Regions from separate parts of the Hominimerdicola intestinalis genome, predicted to be linked through region 1. Evidence: predicted binding sites of a transcription regulator. Region 1 holds the regulator's gene; the other holds the start of a gene.
What was found. The regulator Rex, encoded in region 1, represses fermentation and respiration genes when NADH is low (regulators of the CRP and FNR family bind a similar motif). The targets are predictions, from matches to a motif close to ATTGTTAANNNNTTAACAAT.
Positions count from the first base shown of each region.

Region 2: the regulator Rex is predicted to act here: its motif matches at 2,020-2,039, upstream of adhE (bifunctional acetaldehyde-CoA/alcohol dehydrogenase).

Region 1 covers NZ_BAAHNZ010000003.1:192,259-197,904, reverse strand. Annotated here, with positions in the region: gene ACYQ0H_RS05130 (aconitate hydratase) at 1-231, shown strand, start outside; gene ACYQ0H_RS05125 (NADP-dependent isocitrate dehydrogenase) at 964-2,175, shown strand; gene ACYQ0H_RS05120 (redox-sensing transcriptional repressor Rex) at 2,268-2,912, shown strand; gene ACYQ0H_RS05115 (GGDEF domain-containing protein) at 3,189-4,325, shown strand; gene ACYQ0H_RS05110 (dynamin family protein) at 4,718-5,646, shown strand, end outside.
Region 2 covers NZ_BAAHNZ010000004.1:74,283-79,928, reverse strand. Annotated here, with positions in the region: gene adhE (bifunctional acetaldehyde-CoA/alcohol dehydrogenase) at 1-1,928, opposite strand, end outside; gene ACYQ0H_RS05830 (phosphotransferase family protein) at 2,422-3,180, shown strand; gene mgtE (magnesium transporter) at 3,629-5,008, shown strand; gene ACYQ0H_RS05820 (TspO/MBR family protein) at 5,104-5,577, opposite strand.

The DNA.
Region 1 (5,646 bases):
ATTCTGCCGCTTACTTTTGTAAACGAGGCTGATTACGATAAGATCTCACAGGGCGATGAAATTGTGCTTTCAGACGTAAGAGCAGCTGTAGAAGCTGATAAGACAGAGCTTACCGTTGTAAATAAGACCACAGGCGCTGAAATTCCCGTACTCTGCGAGCTTACAGGACGTACAAAGGATATTATCCTTGCAGGAGGACTGCTTGACTACACAAGAGAAAGCCTAAAATGATTATGCTTTTTGAGCTGCTGTCAGGAATTATGGAAAACCAGCTCATTGTTTCTTGTGCATTATTATTAATTGTCTCAATTTCAGCGAGCCTGCTGTATGGAGTAATGGTAAAGCGGGGAGAAAACGGAAGCAGGTTTTGGCGTAAAATGTCTGTTTTGTTTTCCGTAAGCTGTAAGGCTGTGATAATTGCTGTTGCTGTAACGGCAGTTATACTGATAATATTTTTAGTGGTTATCCTGATCGCATTTCCGTTTATTTATATAAGCTGACAGGCAGCTATGGAGAGTATAATGGTTACTTACTTTATTTTGGGAAATATTTGTTTATTTGCTATTCCTGTTATACTTTATATCTGCGTTAAAAGATCGTTGCGGAAGCTTCATCGGTCTACTGAAGAAAGCGATTTTAAAAAGGATTCGGGCAGACGAAAATATGAAAAGAATATAATAGGCATTAATCTTCTTATCTTTATATTATACTTTATATATCTTTTTTGGAAATATGAAGCGTTTGCGATGATGATAGGATTTTTAGGCTTGTGGGCTTTAATAATATGTCTGTGCTTTACTAAATTGGAACTGCTGGCTGTCAGGCTTTATAGAATTAAAAAGGGAACGGTTGTCTGTAAAAGCAAAAGTGTGGAGGTTATCGGATTTTGCGCTTGGATCATTTTATTTTTATTGATCTTATCTCCATCAGCAGTTATTTTAAAATAAACAGGAGGAATGTAAAATGTCAAAAATCCAAATGAAAACACCCCTTGTCGAAATGGACGGCGACGAAATGACCAGAATTATCTGGCAGGAAATAAAGGATATTCTTATTCTGCCCTATGTGGATCTGAAGTCCGAATATTATGATTTGGGTCTTGTTCACAGAAATGAAACAAACGATCAGGTAACGGTTGATTCTGCTAATGCTACGAAAAAATACGGAGTTGCGGTAAAGTGCGCTACGATCACTCCTAATGCCGCAAGAATGCCTGAATATAACCTCAAGGAAATGTGGAAGTCTCCTAACGGTACAATAAGAGCAATGCTGGACGGCACTGTTTTCAGAACTCCTATTCTCGTTAAGGGGATAACTCCGTATATTCCTACATGGACAAAGCCTATTACTATTGCACGTCACGCTTACGGTGACGTTTATAAGAACGTTGAAATGAAGTGCCCCGAAGGCTCTAAGGCTGAGCTTGTATGCACTGACAAGAACGGAAACGAAACGAGAGAAACGATCTACAGCTTTGAGTGCGACGGAATTATTCAGGGTCAGCACAACAAGTCTTCTTCAATAGCTTCCTTTGCAAGAGCCTGCTTTAACTTTGCACTTGATACAAATCAGGACGTATGGTTTGCTACTAAGGACACTATTTCCAAGAAATACGATCATACCTTCAAGGATATTTTCCAGGAGATATACGATAATGAATACAGGGAAAGGTTTGAGGCTGCGGGTATAGAGTATTTCTATACGCTTATTGACGACGCAGTAGCAAGAGTTATACGTTCAAACGGCGGCTATATCTGGGCATGCAAGAACTACGACGGCGACGTAATGAGCGATATGGTAGCTACGGCTTACGGTTCGCTTGCAATGATGACTTCGGTCTTGGTTTCACCTGACGGCGTTTACGAGTATGAGGCGGCTCACGGAACTGTTCAGCGTCATTACTATAAGCACCTCAAGGGTGAGGAGACCTCCACAAACTCTGTAGCAACATTGTTCGCATGGACAGGCGCTCTGAGAAAGAGGGGCGAGCTGGACGGTTTGGAGGAGCTTTTTAATTTCGCTGATTGTCTTGAAAAGGCAACTGTCAGGACGATCGAGGACGGCGTTATGACAGGCGATCTTTATCTGCTTTCAACTCTTGAAAACAAGAAAAAGGTCAATACTGAGGATTTCCTCAAGGCGGTGGACGAAAGATTAAAGCCTATGCTTGGCTGATAGGATAATTATTGAGAAGCATAAATATCTGATTCATATAGGGGCGGATTTTTATCCGTCCTTTTATGGCGTTTTTACGGAGTGGTTTTGATATGGCAAAAAACGGTTCTATTTCTTCTTCGGTTATAAAAAGACTTCCCAGATATTACAGGTTTCTGGGTGAGCTGAAAAAGCAAGGTGTTGACAGGATATCTTCAAGAGAGCTTTCTGCGCTTATGAAGCTTACCGCTTCGCAGATAAGGCAGGATCTTAACTGCTTCGGCGGCTTCGGACAGCAGGGCTACGGCTATCACGTTGACGAGCTTCACAGCGAAATAGGCAAGATACTGGGAGTTGATAAAAACTTTAAAACAATACTTATCGGCGCGGGAAACCTTGGACGCGCTATTGCGACGCATATAAATTTTGAAACAAGAGGCTGTAAGCTTATCGGTATTTTTGATATTAATCCTGAGATAGTAGGTAAAAGTGTGGGAAGCCTTACAATACGTCATGTAGACGAGATCGAAAGCTTCTGCAAAGAAAATTCTCCTGCGGTCGCAGTGCTTTGTATCCCTAAGTCAACTACTCAGGCTATAGCAGATAAGCTTGTCAGTCTTGGACTTAAAGCCTTCTGGAACTTTTCGCATTACGACCTGAGTATCGAATATGAAAATATAGTAGTTGAAAACGTTCACCTCGGCGACAGTCTTCTGACGCTTACTTATGGAGCTAATATTATTGATAATGCAGATTAATATATATTTTATATTAATTGGTTTACTGAGATAATGTTTAGTTTATTTAATTATATTTATATTATTAATGCGGAGAAATACCGCCTTTTATAATAATAAAATATTTTTCACAGTAAAAATGTTCTGAGCAATTATTAACAAAATATTTCTTGATTTTTGTCTACAATTACTATTGTAACTATATAGGCATTATAGTATAATATATTAGTAAGATTACATATATTAGCGCAGGTAAAACCAATAGCATGGTAATACAGTTAAGAAGGGGATGGATCTATGAGATCAGCGGTAAAATTTGATGCGACGCGTTTTGCCAATATCTCGCCCAAGTATGTGTATTTATTTGCTGATATATGCTGCTTGATAGTTCATATAGTTTTTATTTTCTATTTTAGATACATTGGCGTTACCGAAATGATGTATTTCAATTTTTTCAGTTCGGCGCTTTATCTGGGTTTTTCTTTTCTGATTTTCAATGTAGAGAACGTAACGCCTATGCTGTGCATAGCTTTGTTCGAGATAGTGGTTCATGCTGTTGCGGCAACGGTGTATGTGGGCTGGGGCTACGGCTTTGCAATGTTTCTTGTGTGTATAGCTCCTGTTCCGTTTTTCGTGGAGTTTAAAAGGGTAATGACTCCATATATAATAACTCCGGTAATAGTAACCGTTTTTATGCTTCTGAAATTTTATACGGTAGATGACGCACACGTTATTTACCCTGACTTTGATAAGACATCGCAGCTAATGCTGTATACATTTAACAGTTTTTTTGCATTTCTTATGATAATCTGCATAGCCGCGATATATAAAATATCAAAACAGATATCTCAGCATCAGCTGAAAGCGAAAAATGAAACTTTAAGCAGGCTTGCGACTATAGACCCGCTTACAAGGCTCTTCAACAGACGTGCGATGATGGACTTTTTCAAACAGATACAGAGAAATGCTGCGGCAGCTGACAGCAGATATATAATTGCAATGGGAGATATAGACAATTTTAAACAAGTTAACGATACATACGGTCATGCATACGGCGATATGGTTTTAAAACAAATTTCGGAAGCTATGAGTATACTTGTTCCGTCTGAGGGATATGTTTGCAGATGGGGCGGAGAAGAACTGCTTTTCGTGATCCCCAATACCGGTATAGAGGCCGGTACAAGGGTCGCGGCTCAGATCCGTTCCGAACTTGAAGCAATGAGCTTCAGCTGCGGAGCTGATACCTTCGGGGTTACGATAACTATAGGCGTCTGTGAATGTGGTAAGGATCTTTCTTATGAAGAAGGACTGAAAATTGCTGACCAGTATCTTTATTACGGAAAGAAGCATGGAAGAAACTGCGTAATAAATAAAAATAACTGCGGGGAGGAAATTGTTATTCCGATCTGCGGAGCTTTCGGAGATAATTCGTAAAACTGTCGGATATAAAGTCCGGCAGTTTTTTTTAGCCGAAGCTTATCAGGAATTGTGCATTGTGCATTGATAATACTGGTTCATTTTGTGCAAAAGGGTAATTTTTCGGATTGTTTTGTATAAATTGTTGACTATTTAATAACAATTATGATATAATAATAAGTATTAAAATATTACCTTTCTGCTGCTGTAACAGCGTTTGCAGTACGGAAAGCTATTAAAACTTAAAAGCAAGGTTCGGTTTTCTGTTGCTTTAAGCAAGGGCTTATGCGAAGGCTCTTCGAGAGCTTTACCCGACTTGTAAACAAGCGGTTAAAGCTTGAAAAAACAAAAAAACTTAGTCAGCAAAATGAAATAACCCGTTCTTAACGCTCGGGATTTGGAGGTCTGAAATGGATAAGCAGATTGATTACGGAAGTTACGCCGGCTACCGTGAAACCGTACGGACTCTTACAGGAAATTTAAAGGAGCTGCTGCGGCTGAGCGAGGATATTTCTCTTGTTAATACAGCGCAGTCTATAAGGGAAACTATTGATAAATCTGACGACGATCATTTTGAGGTTGCAATAGTCGGAGAATTTAAGCGGGGTAAATCCACGCTTATTAACGCACTTCTGGGGCAGGAGGTGCTTCCTGCCGACGTTCTGCCGGCAACCGCTACTCTTAACAGGGTTACATACAGCGAAGAGCCTTACGTTCAGGTAGAATATAAAAACGGCACAAGCGAAAGGGTCGATATCGATCAGCTTGAAAACTATGTTACAAAGCTTACCTGCGAGGCGGAGGAAAGAGCGGAAACCGTTAAGGAAGCGACAGTTTACTATGATACGGATTTCTGCCGCAATAATGTTGATATAATTGATACCCCGGGTCTTAACGACGACGAGCAGATGACTAACGTTACCCTGTCTATCCTGCCTAAGATCGACGCGGCAGTATTTGTGATCAGTGCAAATTCGCCGTTCTCTCAGTTTGAAAAGGATTTTTTGGAAAAGAAAATGCTTACGTCCGACGTGGGAAGAATTATTTTCGTAGTGAACTGTTTCGGAACATTTTCACAGGAGGACGAAAATAAGATAGTTGAAACCGTAAGAAGCCGCATTACAAAATATGTAATGGATAAGGCGAAAAAGGTAATGGGCGAGGACAGCCGTGAGTTTGCCGTTTACAAGAGAAAGATCGGAACTCCGAGAGTTATCGGACTGTACGCTAAAAGGGCGCTTACGGCTAAAAAAATAGAGGATCCGAAGCTTCTTGAGGAAAGCAATTTCCCTGAGTTTGAAAAGGCTCTTGAAACTATGCTTACCAAGGAGAGGGGAGT
Region 2 (5,646 bases), on a different contig from region 1:
TCTGTATCAACGATAGCCATATTAGGCATAAGCTCATAGTCGGCAAGAGGATACTTAGTTCCGGTCTTTTCGTCTGTAATAACAGCGAAAGGAGTAACCTCAGAACCTGTACCGGAGGAAGTAGGAATAGCGATAAAGTAAGCCTTTTCACCCATCTTCGGGAATGTATAGACTCTCTTGCGGATATCAATAAATCTCATAGCCATATCGAAGAAGTCAGCGTCCGGATGCTCGTAAAGAACCCACATGATCTTAGCGGCGTCCATTGCAGAACCTCCGCCGATAGCGATAATAGTATCAGGCTCGAAAGCTCTGATAGCCTTTACGCCTTCAAGAGCGCAGCCAAGCGTCGGGTCAGGAGCTACGTCAAAGAATGTTTCATGAACAATGCCCATAGAATCAAGCTTATCTGTGATAGGCTTTGTATATCCGTTCTTGTAAAGGAACTGGTCTGTAACGATAAACGCCTTTTTCTTGCCCATTACGTTTTTAAGTTCGTCGAGTGCAACAGGGAGGCAGCCCCTCTTGAAGTATACCTTTTCAGGCGCTCTGAACCAAAGCATATTCTCTCTCCTCTCAGCGACTGTCTTGACGTTCAAAAGATGCTTGATACCTACATTCTCTGAAACGGAATTTCCGCCCCATGAACCGCATCCGAGAGTAAGGGAAGGAGCAAGGTTAAAGTTATAAAGGTCGCCGATACCGCCGTGTGAAGAAGGAGTATTTACAAGGATACGGCAGGTTTTCATTCTTGCGCCGAACTTATTGATCTTTTCCTTTTCAGATGAAGCGTTGACATAAAGCGAGGAGGTGTGACCGTAACCGCCGTCCTGAACAAGTCTGTCGGCCTTTTCAATAGCGTCGTCAAAATCCTTAGCTTTATACATAGCAAGAACAGGGGATAGCTTTTCGTGAGCAAACTCTTCATCAAGTTCAACAGAGGAAACTTCTCCAATAAGGATCTTAGCGTCCTCAGGGACTTCAACATCGGCAAGCTTAGCAATAGTATGAGCAGACTGTCCTACTATCTTTGCATTGAGTGCGCCGTTAATGATAATAGTTTTTCTTACCTTTTCGGTTTCTTCCTTATTAAGGATATAGCAGCCGCGGTTTTTAAATTCTTTTTTAACTTCGTCGTAAATAGACTTGTCAACAATAACTGACTGCTCAGAAGCGCATATCATACCGTTGTCAAAAGTTTTTGAGTGAATAATCGAGCTTACCGCAAGCTTGATATCAGCAGAAGCGTCGATCACGGCAGGAGTATTTCCCGCTCCTACACCAAGGGCAGGCTTGCCGCTCGAATATGCAGCCTTAACCATTCCCGGGCCGCCAGTAGCGAGAATGCAGTCAGCTTCTTTCATTACTGTATTAGTAAGATCAAGGGACGGAACGTCGATCCAGCCGATAATTCCCTTAGGAGCGCCTGCCTCTACAGCTGCGTCAAGTACGATTTTAGCAGCCTCAATAGTGCACTTCTTAGCTCTCGGGTGAGGGCTGATTATAATACCGTTTCTTGTTTTAAGACAGATCATTGTCTTAAATATAGCGGTAGATGTCGGGTTGGTTGTAGGAATAACTGCGGCAATTACGCCGATAGGCTCATAGATCTTTTTTGTACCATACGCCGAATCTTCTTCAATGATTCCGCAGGTCTGAACGTTCTTGTATGCATTATAAATGTATTCAGCGGCATAATTGTTTTTGATGACCTTATCCTCGACTACGCCCATGCCTGTTTCCTCAACAGCCATTTTTGCAAGAGGAATTCTTGCTTTGTTAGCGGCAATAGCGGCAGCCTTGAAAATCTTATCAACCTGCTCCTGAGTATAGGTAGCGAAAATTTTCTGAGCTTCTCTTACTTCGGCGATCTTTGCCTCAAGAGCTTCTACGCTGTCTACCAATACCGGTGTTTCATTCTTTGCCATAAATAAACCTCCAATAAAAATTAGCGTTAATGTGTTTAACGATGAAACCGACTAACAGTATGCTCGTTTCATCTTATTTATATTATAGCTGTTTGTTATTTTTTTGTCAATCTGTTTTTCTTACAGCTTTTCTAGTATTTTTGACATCATTATTATTCATTATACACAAATAATGAAAATTGTTTTATGTAATATAAACAAATTGTGTTCGGCAAAATGCACAAAGAAAATCTTCAAGCTTTATACATTTTAAATTTGTGATGGGAGGTGCAGATCTATTTATATTAATATATAATGAATACAATATATATCAATAGTAAACATTGGTGAAAATTACGAAAATCACTTGACTTTTTTAAAAGATGTGGTACAATATAAACAGTAAAGAAAATAAATTATATAAGACGTCAATTTATACAAAAAACGCCAAGGATTTAGCTTCTTTGCTTTGAACGTATCAATTAATATTATTTCATAAAAGGAGAAATGAATTATGGAGCTTAAAAATTTTATCGCCGGAAGTGATATTTACGACGTATACGAAAGTGACGGACTTGCAATAAGAGTATACAAGAAACCGGAGTATAAGGAAAAATGTTTGTACGCTGCGCTGACGCATGCAAGAGTTGAAACTACCCTTGTAAATTCAGCTATAAAAATGCCGGTTCTGCATGAGGTCACAGTTATCGACGGAAAATGGGCGATCTCAATGGACTGGATCAAGGGAAAAACGCTTGAGCAGCTTATGAATGAAAATCCCGATAAGATGGATACATATCTCAACCAGTTTATTGATATACAGACCGAGATCCACGCTCAGTATATGCCGCTGCTTTCAAAGCTTAAGGACAAAATGGCAAGACAGATAAAGTCGCTCGGTCAGATCGACGAGATAAAGAAGTATGAGCTTCTTACCAGACTTGATTCCATGCCTAAGCACATAAAGCTGTGTCATAACAGCTTTGAGCCGAAAAATATTATTATAAATGATGAGGGTACATATGTAATAAACTGGGGTTCTGCAAGACAGGGCAACGCTTCTGCCGATGTAGCTAAAACGTATCTGCTGTTAAGTCTGAACAGACCCGAGATCGCAGACAAGTATCTAGACCGCTATTGCATGAAGAGCGGAACGTCAAAGAAATACGTTCAGGCATGGCTGCCTATCGTTGCGGCAGCTCAGCTTGATAAGGGAATCGAATCCGAAAAGGAATTCCTCCTGAAGTGGATAGACGTTGTAGACTACGATTAATATTAATTATAAAAGGAATCTCGCTTTATACGGGATTCCTTTTGCATTATAAAAACGGCTTGTCTTTATAAAGTCAATTTATATGTATGCAATGATTTTTGCCGCAAATGATAAATACATAAAAAATCCTGATCGTGCAATTTCTTTACTTTTATTCTCTTGACAATACGCCGTTAAAGTAGTATCATTATTAATGCGGTTTTACGCTATTTATTTTTGAGGAGATGAGATACAAGTGGACGATGTCAGTCAGAACAAGATTGCCCCCCGAATACGGCGGCGTTTGCCCGCTTGTATTTTTATTTAGCTTTAATACTTTAAGCGAATAAAGGGTGATCTGTGTCTGGACGTGAAGCTATACGCCTGTCTGCTGTACATAAAATAGTACAGTTGGCTTGGCACGCTGATTTTGCGTTCTTTTTTTGTGCGCAAAAAGGGGGTTTTAACAATGTACAACACAATTATCAAGCTGCTTGAAAAAAGAAATTTCAAGGTGCTAAAGGAGATTTTCCTAAATATGAACGAGGCGGATATCGCCGATATTTTTCAGCATTTTCACGACGATTCCGACGTAGATAAAAAGGATCTGCCGCTTTTGTTCAGGCTTCTGCCCAAGGATGTTGCGGCTGACGTATTTTCGTATATGGACAGCGATATGCAGATGATGCTTATTAATTCCTTTACAGATAAGGAACTTGCCGAGGTTATCGACGATCTGTTTATCGACGATACGGTTGATCTTATAGAGGAAATGCCTGCAAACGTTGTTTCGCGTATCCTAAAAAATGCTGACAATGAAACCAGAAAACAGATCAATCAGATTTTACAGTATCCCAAGGACAGCGCCGGTTCGATCATGACCACCGAGTATATTTATCTCAATAAGGATATGACGGTAAGCGAGGCTCTTCAGAAGATACGACATATAGGAATGGTAAAGGAAACCGTATATACGCTGTATGTAACTGAAAACCGCCGGCTTATAGGCGTTTTGTCGGTGCTGGATATTCTTACGGCTGACGACGGCGACCTTATCGAGGATATAATGGATACCAATGTTATTACTGTCGATACGTTGGAGGATAAGGAACTTGTTGCGGCGCAGTTTGCAAAGTATGATTTTCTTGCGCTGCCGGTTGTGGATAAGGAATTTAGAATTGTAGGAATCGTGACCTTCGATGACGCTATGGACGTTATTCAGGAAGAAAATACAGAGGACTTTTCGCGTATGGCGGCTATGTCGCCCAGTGAGGATTCGTATTTTAAAACCCCTGTAATAACCCATGCCAAGAACAGAATAATGTGGCTGCTTATACTTATGCTGTCCGCAACGATAACAGGTTCAATCATTACAAAATACGAAGCGGCTTTTGCGGCTGTACCGTTGCTGGTTTCGTTTATTCCAATGCTTACGGGAACAGGAGGAAACTGCGGCTCTCAGACTTCGACTATGATAATCAGAGGTATGTCGCTGGGAGAGATAAGGCTGAAAGACTTTTTCAAGGTCGTTTTCAAAGAGTTCAGGATAGCGCTGATCGTCAGCGTTATTCTTGCGGTAGTCAACGGAATACGTATTTATATTACCTATACCTATTTTTATTCCGGTTCAAATGCAGATCCGCTGAAGCTTGCGGTTACGGTAAGTCTGGCGATCATATCAACGGTAATAATGTCTAAGCTGATAGGCTGTATGCTCCCTATGGCGGCAAAAAAGCTGAAGCTTGATCCTGCTATAATGGCTGCTCCGCTTATAACAACTATTGTAGATACCTGTACGACCTTGGTTTTCTTTAATATCTCGATGATGATATTCAATATTCATATATAAGTTTCGGCATATATAAAAGGACCCGGTTCGGCGATATACCGATCCGGGTCCGACAGGTTCGTCTGATTAACTTTTTTGATTTTGGGAGATCAGGCTCAGTTTAAAAACAGTATCCCGAAGTTGAGATATACGGCAAAAGCGATCCATGCAATATAGGGAAGGTTCAGGTATGCGGCAGAAGGTCTTATTCTGTAAAAACGCAAAGTCATATATACTGCTGCGGCCAGCAGAAGAACGATAACTGCCGCCGCCGATCCAATAGATCTGAATCTGAAAAATATAATACTCCACATAAAATTTAATGACAGCTGTATTATGTATATTGACAGGGCGGATCTTATTTTTTTTCTGTCTGAGTCAGAAGATTTAATAAGATAAGCTGAGATTCCCATCAGCGCATACAGCAGGGTCCAGACTACGGGAAATACCCATCCCGGAGGGGATAACGCAGGCTTATGCAGCTTTAAATAAAAAGGCAGGAAGCTTCCGGAAAGCAATGCTGATAAAGTACCTGCTAATTCCGTTCCTATTATAAAAATCAGTAGTTCTGTTGCGTTTGCTTTTTTCATATACATACTCCGTTCAATTTCATTTTGCTATATCCTATGCTTGTTTTATCAGGTTTATGTGTTATTTTA